Linked DNA regions of Methyloterricola oryzae. Each later gene encodes a partner of the first gene's protein in a complex. Links are inferred from orthologs where the notes say so. Each region holds a gene or a part of one and is shown in the gene's direction. Other genes may lie near its edges.

What was found. The genes of interacting proteins can lie anywhere in the genome.
Region 2: the proteins of EK23_RS07800 (region 1) and smc are in contact, whole or in part, in a crystal structure (PDB 3ZGX), measured with the Bacillus subtilis proteins. The link is inferred for Methyloterricola oryzae from one-to-one orthologs.

The regions. Positions count from the first base shown.
Region 1 is NZ_JYNS01000004.1:86,217-89,604, reverse strand. Bases 573-3,388 are described here. They hold EK23_RS07800 (segregation and condensation protein A), read left to right. Parts: upstream 573-1,450; coding sequence 1,451-2,326; downstream 2,327-3,388. Other genes in these bases: rluB (23S rRNA pseudouridine(2605) synthase RluB), read left to right, coding at 3,005-3,388; scpB (SMC-Scp complex subunit ScpB), read left to right, coding at 2,440-3,054; EK23_RS07805 (site-2 protease family protein), read left to right, coding at 710-1,399; EK23_RS07810 (L-threonylcarbamoyladenylate synthase), read left to right, coding at 573-692. Also shown: more of EK23_RS07810, read left to right, coding at 72-572. UniProt on the Bacillus subtilis protein: Participates in chromosomal partition during cell division. May act via the formation of a condensin-like complex containing Smc and ScpB that pull DNA away from mid-cell into both cell halves.
Region 2 is NZ_JYNS01000005.1:37,876-44,412, forward strand. What follows is about bases 1-4,077. They hold smc (chromosome segregation protein SMC), read left to right. Parts: upstream 1-364; coding sequence 365-3,877; downstream 3,878-4,077. Other genes in these bases: EK23_RS08690 (MOSC domain-containing protein), read left to right, coding at 1-253; EK23_RS08700 (cell division protein ZipA), read left to right, coding at 3,887-4,077. In the rest of the region: more of EK23_RS08700, read left to right, coding at 4,078-4,645; NAD-dependent DNA ligase LigA, read left to right, coding at 4,652-6,537. UniProt on the Bacillus subtilis protein: Required for chromosome condensation and partitioning.

The DNA.
Region 1 (3,388 bases):
GGCTATGGCCTAATTTGTCGCTCAAAACGCGTGAGGTGTTGGCCGGCGCTCTGTAGTAAACTACCCAGCTTATGGCCCAGTTCTTCCAGATTCACCCGCTCAACCCGCAGCCCCGGCTGATTCGCCGCGCCGTGGAGATCGTCAAGGCGGGCGGCGTGATCGTCTATCCGACGGATTCCTCCTATGCCCTGGGGTGCCGCATGGACGAGAAGGCAGCCCTCGACCGCATCCGCCGCATCCGGCAACTGAGCGAGGACCACAATTTCACCCTGGTTTGTGAAGATCTTTCGCAGATCGCCATCTTTGCCAAGATCGGCAACGAGGCCTTCCGCATGATGAAGCAACTGACGCCCGGGCCCTATACCTTTATCCTCAAGGCCACACGGGAAGTTCCCAGGCGCCTGCAGCATCCCAAGCGCAAGAGCATCGGCATTCGCTTGCCCGACAACGTAATTTCCAAGGCGCTGGTCGCCGAGTTGGCGGAACCCATGTTCAGTGCGACACTGATTCTGCCAGGGGAGGAGGATGCCATGACCGACCCGGAGGATATCCGCGAGCGCCTGGAGAAGGAGGTCGATTTGATCATCGACGCCGGGGCCGTAGCCTACGCGCCCACCACCATCATCGGCTTCATGGAGGAAACGCCGGAAATCATCCGCCAGGGTGCGGGAGCCGTCAGTAACCTTCGTTAAACCACCGATCGCAAGAGATGGAAGAATTAACCACCGTCGGGCGTTTCGCCATCTGGGCCCTGCCCGTATTGTTTGCCATCACCCTCCACGAAGTTGCCCACGGCTGGGTGGCCAAACTGCTGGGCGACCGCACCGCCGAGCAGCAGGGGCGGCTCTCCCTCAACCCCTTGAAGCACATCGACCCGGTGGGAACCTTGCTGGTGCCGGGACTGCTGCTGGTGTTCAGCCAGTTCATCTTTGGTTGGGCCAAGCCGGTGCCGGTGGATTGGGGCCGCTTGCGCAATCCCCGGCGCGATGTGGGCTGGGTGGCGGCCGCGGGTCCGGCGGCGAACCTGGCGATGACCGTGTTCTGGATACTCATCGCCAAGCTGGCCATCTACCTCAACAGCGCCGTGGTGTCGCGGCCCATGATCTTCATGGCGGCGGCGGGCGTCTTCATCAACATCGCCTTGATGTTGCTCAATTTGCTGCCGTTGCCTCCCCTGGACGGCGGGCGCATCCTGAGCAGCCTGCTCTCCCCGCGCATGGCCATGAAATATGCGCTGATCGAGCCCTATGGTTTCATCATCCTGCTGGTGCTGATCATGACCAATGTGCTGTCCATGATCCTGAGCGCGCCCCTCAACATGATGCTCGGCCTGGCCCTGCAACTGGGCGGAATTCCACCGGGCATCCTGTATCACCTGTTCGGGCAGGGTGGTGGCTGACGGGGTGCAAGGGAGGCACGGGAGCCTGATGCTCGCGCTGGCCGTCACGGCATGAATTCGGCGGTGATCGAGGCGGAAGCCGAGGATGCCGTGGAAGCCGCGCCGCGGCCGGAACCTCTGGCGCTGGTCAGGGGCGCGCCCATCACCGAATGGCCAGAGGATCTTTACATCCCGCCAGACGCTCTGGAAGTCTTCCTGGAGACCTTCGAAGGCCCGCTAGACCTTCTGCTCTACCTGATCCGCAAGCAGAACCTGGATATTCTCGACATTCCCATCGCGGCCATCACCCGTCAGTACATCGCCTACATCGACATGATGGCGGAGATGCGTATGGAACTGGCGGCGGAATATCTGCTGATGGCGGCGATCCTGGCGGAGATCAAGTCGCGCATGCTGCTGCCGCGCCCGGCCAGCGCAGAAGTCGAGGAAGATGACCCGCGTGCCGAACTTGTGCGGCGCCTGCAGGAGTACGAGCGCTTCAAGGCCGCCGCGGAGGATCTGGACCGGCTGCCGCGCTGCGAGCGCGACGTGTTCGAACTGGGCGGCGTGGACACCAGCACCGTCAAGGTGCGCAAGCTCTACCCGGAAGTGGCGCTGGACGAGGTGCTCAAGGCCTTCCGTGAGGTGCTGATGCGGGCCGACCGTGCCACCCACCACCGTATCCTGAAGGAACCCTTGTCCGTGCGCGAGCGCATGTCCGGTATCCTGGAGCGGGTCAAGGACGGCGGTACCCTGGCGTTCCACGAGCTGTTCCCGCGCCACGAGGGTCGCTCCGGCGCCGTAGTCTCCCTGCTCGCCATCCTGGAATTGTCCAAGGAGAGGCTGCTGGAAATCATCCAGGAGGAGCCGCTGGGACCCTTGCAGGTCAGGTGCAGGACCCAGGCGCCAGCGGAAGCGGATGTGGAACTTGCGGTGGCGGCCGGGTGATGCCGTTGAGATGTCCGGAGCCGAGGCACAGCGCGTTCATGGGGCGGCCGGTTTCGGCGGAAGCGGCCTGCCGAAGCCCTTGTTCCTCACCCTGCCTGGTGTGAGCCGCGGCCATGGAACTTAAGACCATCATCGAGGCCGCCCTGTTCACGGCTCAGCGCCCGCTGAGCGTCGGCGATTTGCAGAACTTGTTCGCCGAGGGCGAGCAGCCGGAGGCGGCCGAGGTACGCGCCGCCTTGGCCGAACTCGGGCAGGAGTTCGCGGGGCGTCCGCTGGAGCTGAAGGAGGTGGCCTCCGGATTCCGCTTCCAGGTGCGCGAGGCCCTGTCGCCCTGGATCTCTCGCCTGTTCGAGGAGCGGCCCGCGCGTTATTCCAAGGCATTCCTGGAGACCCTGGCCATCATCGCCTACCGCCAGCCGGTGACCCGTGGCGAGATCGAGGACATACGAGGCGTGAGCGTCTCGACCCTCATCATCAGGGGTCTGCTGGAGCGCGAGTGGGTGCAGGTGGTCGGGCACAAGGAAGTCCCTGGGCGGCCCGCACTGTATGCCACCACCCGGCAGTTCCTCGATTATTTCAACCTGCGTACCCTCAACGATTTGCCGCCCTTACAAACCTTTCTGGATCAGCTGGCTCCCGCCGCCGATCCGCCCCTAGCCAGCGAACTTCCGCACGACCATGTCCCAGCCGAGACGGCCGAAAGCCAAGAAACCGACACATCCGTCTGAACCCCCGGCGCTGATCCCTTCGGAGGACGGCGAGCGCTTGCAGAAAGTGCTGGCCCATGCGGGGCTGGGTTCACGCCGCGAGATCGAGGAATGGATACGCAACGGCGAGCTTCAGGTGAACGGCCAGGTGGCCAAGCTTGGCGAACGCTGGCGGGTGGGTGACCACGTCACCCTGCGCGGCCGCGTCGTCAAGCTGGAGCGGCGCGTGATGGCCCCCACGCGGGTCTTGGTCTACCACAAGCCCACCGGTGAGCTGGTTACCCGGCGCGATCCGGAAGGGCGCCCAGTGGTGTTCACCCAACTGCCCCGCCTGGAGACCGGCCGCTGGATCGCC
Region 2 (6,537 bases), on another replicon or contig:
AGGTTTTGTCGGCCGTTTCCATCATTCTGGGCGTGTCGGTTTTTATCTGCGCGTGCTTGAATCTGGAACGGTATCCGCGCCCTTGGACATCCATGTCGTGGATCATGATCCTGCCGGGCTGAGCATTCAGGAAGCCATGCTCGCGCTGAGCCCAGGACCTAGGCAAAAGGAAGTCATCGCCCGTGCGCTGGGCCAGCCAGCCCTTTCCGCCGCCTGGCGGAAGAGCCTGACGAAGCGGCAGGCATCCCTGTAGCGCGGGAGACGGCAATGATCGCTGCATGGATGGCTATGTGTGTTTCGGCGCAACCTGGGCTGGAGGCCGGAACAATCCCGAAGCGCTGCTGGCCCGCTGGAGCTTGAGCAGATGCGGCTGGAAAAGATCAAGTTGGCGGGTTTCAAGTCCTTCGTCGATCCCACAACCATTCCCTTGCCGAGCAACCTGGTCGGGATCGTTGGGCCCAATGGCTGCGGCAAGTCGAATATCATCGACGCCGTGCGTTGGGTCATGGGGGAGAGTTCGGCCAAACATTTGCGCGGCGAGTCCATGGCGGACGTCATTTTCAACGGTTCCGCATCGCGCAAGCCGGTGGGTGTCGCTTCCGTGGAACTGGTGTTCGACAACACCGACGGCGACGCCCCCGGCGAATATGCGCAATACCGACAGATATCCATCAAGCGCCAAGTCGCGCGGGATGGCCAGTCCAGCTACTTCCTCAATGGCTCCCGCTGCCGCCGCCGCGATATCACCGATATCTTTCTCGGTACCGGCCTGGGTGCGCGCAGTTACGCCATCATCGAGCAAGGCACCATTTCCAGGCTCATCGAAGCCAAGCCCGACGAATTGCGCGAGGTGATCGAAGAAGCGGCCGGCATCTCCAAATACAAGGAGCGTCGCCACGAAACGGAGATCCGCATGCGCCATACCAGTGAGAACCTGGAACGGCTGCAGGATCTGCGCGACGAACTGGCCAAGCAGATCGCGAGCTTGCAGCGGCAGGCCCGCAAGGCCGAGAAATACACAGCGCTCAAGGCCGAGGAACGCAGCTATCGTACCCAACTGCTGGGCCTACGCTGGCGCAAATACAACGATTTGCTGCAGCAACATCACGCCGTGCTCGAGGAGGGCGGCGAAGCCTTTCGTCGTCTGATCAGCGAGGGCAATGGCCTGGCCGAGATGGAGTCGGCGGCCAAGGAACAGCAGGCTGAGCTGCAGCGCGCCACCCATGGCAAGCAGGGCGAGTTTTATGAACTGGGGGCCGAAATCAGCCGGCTGGAGCAGGCGATCAAGCATGCTCACCGCACCCGCGAGGATTTGCTGCGCGAGATTGATCGGCTCCGTGCCGACCAGGGGCGCTCCCTGGTTGAACTGGAGAGTGACCGCGAGCGGGTCGCCGCCGTGCGAGAGGAACTGGCCGAACTGCAGTCGCAGCAGGACGGCAGGTCACAGGAGGTGAGCGCCGCCGAGAGCCGCAGGCAGGGCGCCGAGCAGGCGCTGAGCGCCTGGCGCGAAGCCTGGGACGCGCACCGCTCGGAACTCGCCGAAACACGCGCGCAGATCGATTTGCAACGCACGCGCATCCGTCAGATCGAGGATCAGCAGCGTCAGCAGCAAGCGCGGCGGGAACGCCTGCAGTTCGAGCATGATGAACTACAGGACGCGCTCATGGATTCAGAGGTCGAAAGTCTTACCGAAAGCTTGACCGGTGCAGAGGACGAACTTGGGCATCTGCGTAGCCGCTTGGATGTGCTCTCGGAATCCATCCAAAGCGAACGCGACCGGGTGCGCACCCTGCAGACGGAGCTCAACGGGGCTCGTGCCGAGCTGCATGAAATGACCGGGCGCATCGCTTCGCTGGAGTTGTTGCAACAGCATGCCATGGGTAAGGACCGTGAGGGATTCGTGGATTGGCTGGCGGCACAGGGGTTGGTCGCAGCCCCCCGGCTGGCAGAGAGTCTGGAGGTGAGCCCCGGCTGGGAGGCGGCTCTAGAATCCGTCCTCGGTGATCACCTGCAAGCCATCTGCGTCGAGGATGCCGGTGTCTACCTGCCTCGGCTCTCGGAGGACCAGCCGCCGGACAATTTCTGCCTGTTGCAGATGAGTCCCGCGGATGCCCGGGAGAATTCCGGCGGACTTCCCCGTTTGGGCGAATGCGTAATATCCAGTTGGAGCCTGGAAGCTTTGATTGGCGGCGTCTACCTGGCCGAAGGGCTCGCGGACGCGTGGACTTTGGCGCAGGGGCTCGCGTCCCATGAATCGGTCGTTACCCCGGATGGCACGCGCCTCGGACCCGGCTGGATGGTCATCAAGAAGCCCCAGGACAGCGGAGCCGGCGTGCTGCTGCGTGAGCGGGAGTTGCGCGAACTGCGTCAGAGGCGCCAAACACTGGCCCTACAGACCGAGAGCCTGGAAACCGGCCTTGCCGGTGCCGAGGAGGCCTTGCACAGCGGCGAATTCGAGCGCGAGCACAAGCAGCGCGAGGCCAATCGCCTGGCAGCCGAGGTGACCCAGATCAAATCGCAGTTGAGTGCGGCTCTCGCGCGCGCCGAACAGGCGCGAAAGCGCCTGCAGCAGCTGGAATTCGAAATGGAAGATCTGGAAGATCAGTTGTTGCAGAGCGCGGAGGGTCTCGCCGAAGCGCGGACGCTGCTGGAGCGGGCGGAGAGCGTCTCGCGAGACCTTGAGGCTCAGGCATCAGGTCTCGCAGAGCGACAGGTACTCTTGGAAGAAGAGTCGCGTAATGCCGAAGCGGCGCTCAGATCCGCGAGGGACGGCATCCACGCCCTCAAGAGCCGCATCGAGACGCTGAAGTCGACCGACCAGCTCACCGTCAAGCATCTGGAGCGTGTTCAGACGCAACACGATGAGTTTCACCTGCGCTTGCAGGAAGCCAGCGCACGCTTGGCTGAAACCGGCGATCCCAAGGACGTGGAACAGCACGTTCTGGATGAACTGCTGGAGCGCCGCTTGCAACTGGAACGCGAGCTTGCCGAGCTGCGCCACCGCAGCGGCGAGGCTGATGCTCATGTTCGCGGCATAGTGGAGTCGCGAATGCGCGTCGAGCGTGAACTGAATGGTGTGAAGAGCCGCCTGGAGCAGGGCAAACTGGACTATCAGGCCGCGGAGTTGCGCCGGCAGACCATACAGGAGCAGTTCGAGGAGTTGGGAATCGAGGCACAGGATGTCGTTCCCGACTTGCCGGACGGCGCCGACGAGAAAGTCTGGCAAAGCCGCGTCACCGAATTGGGGGATGAGATCGCCCGGCTTGGCGCCATCAACCTGACCGCCATGCAGGAGTTCGAAGAGCAGTCCGAGCGCATGCAGTTCCTCGACCAGCAGCATCACGACCTGACCGAGTCTCAGACCACCTTGCAGCAGGCCATTGAAAAGATCGATCGCGAATGCCGGGCCCGCTTCAAGGAAACCTTCGAGCGGGTCAATGGCGGGATCCAGCGCATGTTCCCAAAACTGTTCGGCGGTGGTCAGGCCTACCTCGAACTCACCGAGCGGGATTTGCTGGAGACGGGCGTCACGGTCATGGCGCGGCCACCGGGCAAGCGCAATAGCTCCATCCATTTGCTTTCAGGCGGGGAAAAGGCGCTGACCGCCGTGGCCCTGGTGTTTGCCATTTTTGAATTGAATCCCGCCCCCTTCTGTCTGCTGGACGAGGTGGACGCCCCGCTGGACGATGCCAACGTTGGGCGGTTCAGCCAGTTGGTCAAGGAAATGTCCGAAAGGGTACAATTTCTGTATATCTCGCATAACAAGGCAACCATGGAAATCGCCCAGCATTTGGCCGGGGTCACCATGAAAGAACCGGGTGTCTCTCGCATCGTCGCGGTGGACATCGATGAAGCGGTCGAACTCGCAGCAGTCTGAGGTAAGGTAATGGATAGAGAAACGGTGCGCATGATTTTGCTCGTCCTCGGCGTGATGGTGATCATGGGCGTCTATGTGTGGGGTCGCTACAAGGAAAGGCTGTTGGACTTTTTCTACCGGCGCGGCGAGTTCGACGAGTTGGGTTACGAGGCCGAGGGTAACCCCGCCGAAATGGACCAGAGCTTCAGCCCCCGCGAGCCGGTGTTCGACACCCGCAACGAACTCGACGACGAACCGGCGCCCCTGGTGATCCCTGAGGTCAATGACGAGGAGGATTACAGCCTGGGGCGCGAGGCCGCTCAGCCGCATCGGAGCCAACCGGCCATGGCCCGCGCCGGCGAGAGCGCGAAAGCCGCGCCACTGGGCGCGCCATTCCTGATCCAACTCAGCGTGGTAGCCGGGGATTCCGCTTTCTTCAATGGCGAAGACCTGCGCGACGCCTTGGTGGAGCTGGATCTCATCTATGGCGACATGGGTATCTACCACCGTTACGACCGCGAGTACCGCGAGCCCTTGTTCAGTGTTGCCAGCCTGGTGGAGCCGGGCACCTTTCCCATCGAGAACATGGAGACGTTTGAGTGCCCTGGCGTTGTGCTGTTTTTCCAGCCCTCCCAGGTCGCGGACCCACTTTCGGTGTTCGACGACCTGGTGGCCACTTGCCACGAACTGGCGGTCAAGCTCGATGGGGTCGAATGGGATGAGCGCCGCGAGATTCTGACTGAGGACAAGCTTGCTCTGATGCGGGAGCGCCTCGAAGACGCGTACTGATTGCCGATGAGTGTTCCCGAAGCGGTCAAGGAGCGGCTGATCCAGCTACGCCAGGAGATCGAGCAGCACAATCGCCGCTACTACCAGTTGGATGAGCCCGCCGTTAGCGACGCCGAATACGACGCGCTGCAGCGCGAGTTGCGGGAACTGGAGCAGCAATATCCCGAACTCCTGACGCCGGACTCACCGAGCCAGCGGGTCGGCGCGGCGCCGATATCCGCCTTCGCGGCGGTGCGACACGAAGTACCGATGCTGTCCCTGGACAACGCCTTCGACGATGAAGACGTGCAGGCTTTCGACCGCCGAATTCGCGAGAAACTGGAACGCGAGTCGGTGGAGTATGTGGCCGAACCCAAACTGGACGGTCTCGCCGTCAGCCTTCTTTATGAAGACGGTCTGCTGGTGCGCGGCGCCACCCGTGGCGACGGCCATGCAGGTGAGGATGTGACCCATACCGTTCGCACCGTGCGCGATATTCCCCTGAAGCTCAAGGGCAGTGGCTACCCTGGGCGCTTTGAAGTGCGTGGCGAGGTTTTTATGCCCAAGGAGGGTTTCCAGGCCATGAACCGCCGTGCCCTGGAGGCGGGCGAGAAGGTCTTCGTCAATCCGCGCAATGCCGCCGCGGGCAGTCTCCGGCAGCTTGACCCAAGGATCTCGGCTGCTCGTCCGCTGGCGTTCCTGTGCTATGGCTACGGCGTGTTTCCCAAGTCTGCCTTGCCAGCCAGCCAGCAGGACATCATTGCCCGTTTCGGTGAATGGGGGCTTCCCGTCTCTCCGGAATTGCGGGTGGTCAAGGGGGCGGAAGGCTGCCTCACCTACTACCGGGAATTGCTGGCCAGGCGACATCAACTGCCCTACGAGATCGATGGCGTGGTCTACAAGCTGAGCCGCTTCGACTGGCAGGAGGAGTTGGGCTTCGTGGCCCGCGCGCCGCGTTGGGCGATCGCGCACAAGTTCCCGGCGGAAGAGATGACCACAACCGTTCTCGCCATCGAAGTGCAGGTCGGGCGGACCGGCGCCTTGACGCCGGTGGCGCGGCTGCAGCCTGTCTTCGTCGGCGGCGTCACGGTCACGAATGCCACCTTGCACAATGCCGACGAGGTCAAACGCAAGGATATCCGGGTGGGCGATGCCGTGGTCGTGCGCCGGGCTGGCGATGTGATTCCCGAAATCGTCAAGAGCATCCCCGAGAAGCGGCCGGCTGACGCCGAGGAGTTCGTCATGCCGGGCCACTGTCCCGTTTGCGGCTCGGAGGTCGAATGCCTGCCCGAGGAGACCATCGTCCGCTGCAGTGGTGGCTTGTTCTGTCCCGCGCAGCACAAGGAGGCCATCAAGCATTTCGCCTCGCGCCGCGCGCTGGATATCGAGGGCTTGGGCGACAAGCTGGTGGATCAGTTGTTGGAAAAGCACCTTGTCAGCGACGTCGCCGACTTGTTTGCGCTAACGGCGGAGCAGTTGGCCGGCCTTGACCGCATGGGGCAGAAGTCTGCGGAAAATCTCATTGCCGCTTTGGAAAAGAGCAAGCGTACGAGCTTGCCGCGTTTTCTATACGCGTTGGGGATACGCGAAGTTGGCGAGGTAACGGCGGCCAACCTGGCCACCCACTTGGGAAGCCTGGATGCTCTCAAGGCGGCGGATGAAGAGCGGCTGCAGGCCATTCCCGATGTCGGGCCAACCATGGCCCGCCACATCGCCACCTTCTTCCGCCAGTCACACAATCTCGAGGTAATACGCAAACTCCTTGACGCCGGCATCGCCTGGGAAGAGTGCGAGCCGCCGAAACTCGAGTCACAGGTGTTGCTAGGCAAGGTGTTCGTTTTGACCGGTACCCTAGCAGAGCTTACCCGCGACGAGGCCAAGTCAAGGCTGCAGGCCCTGGGCGCGAAAGTCAC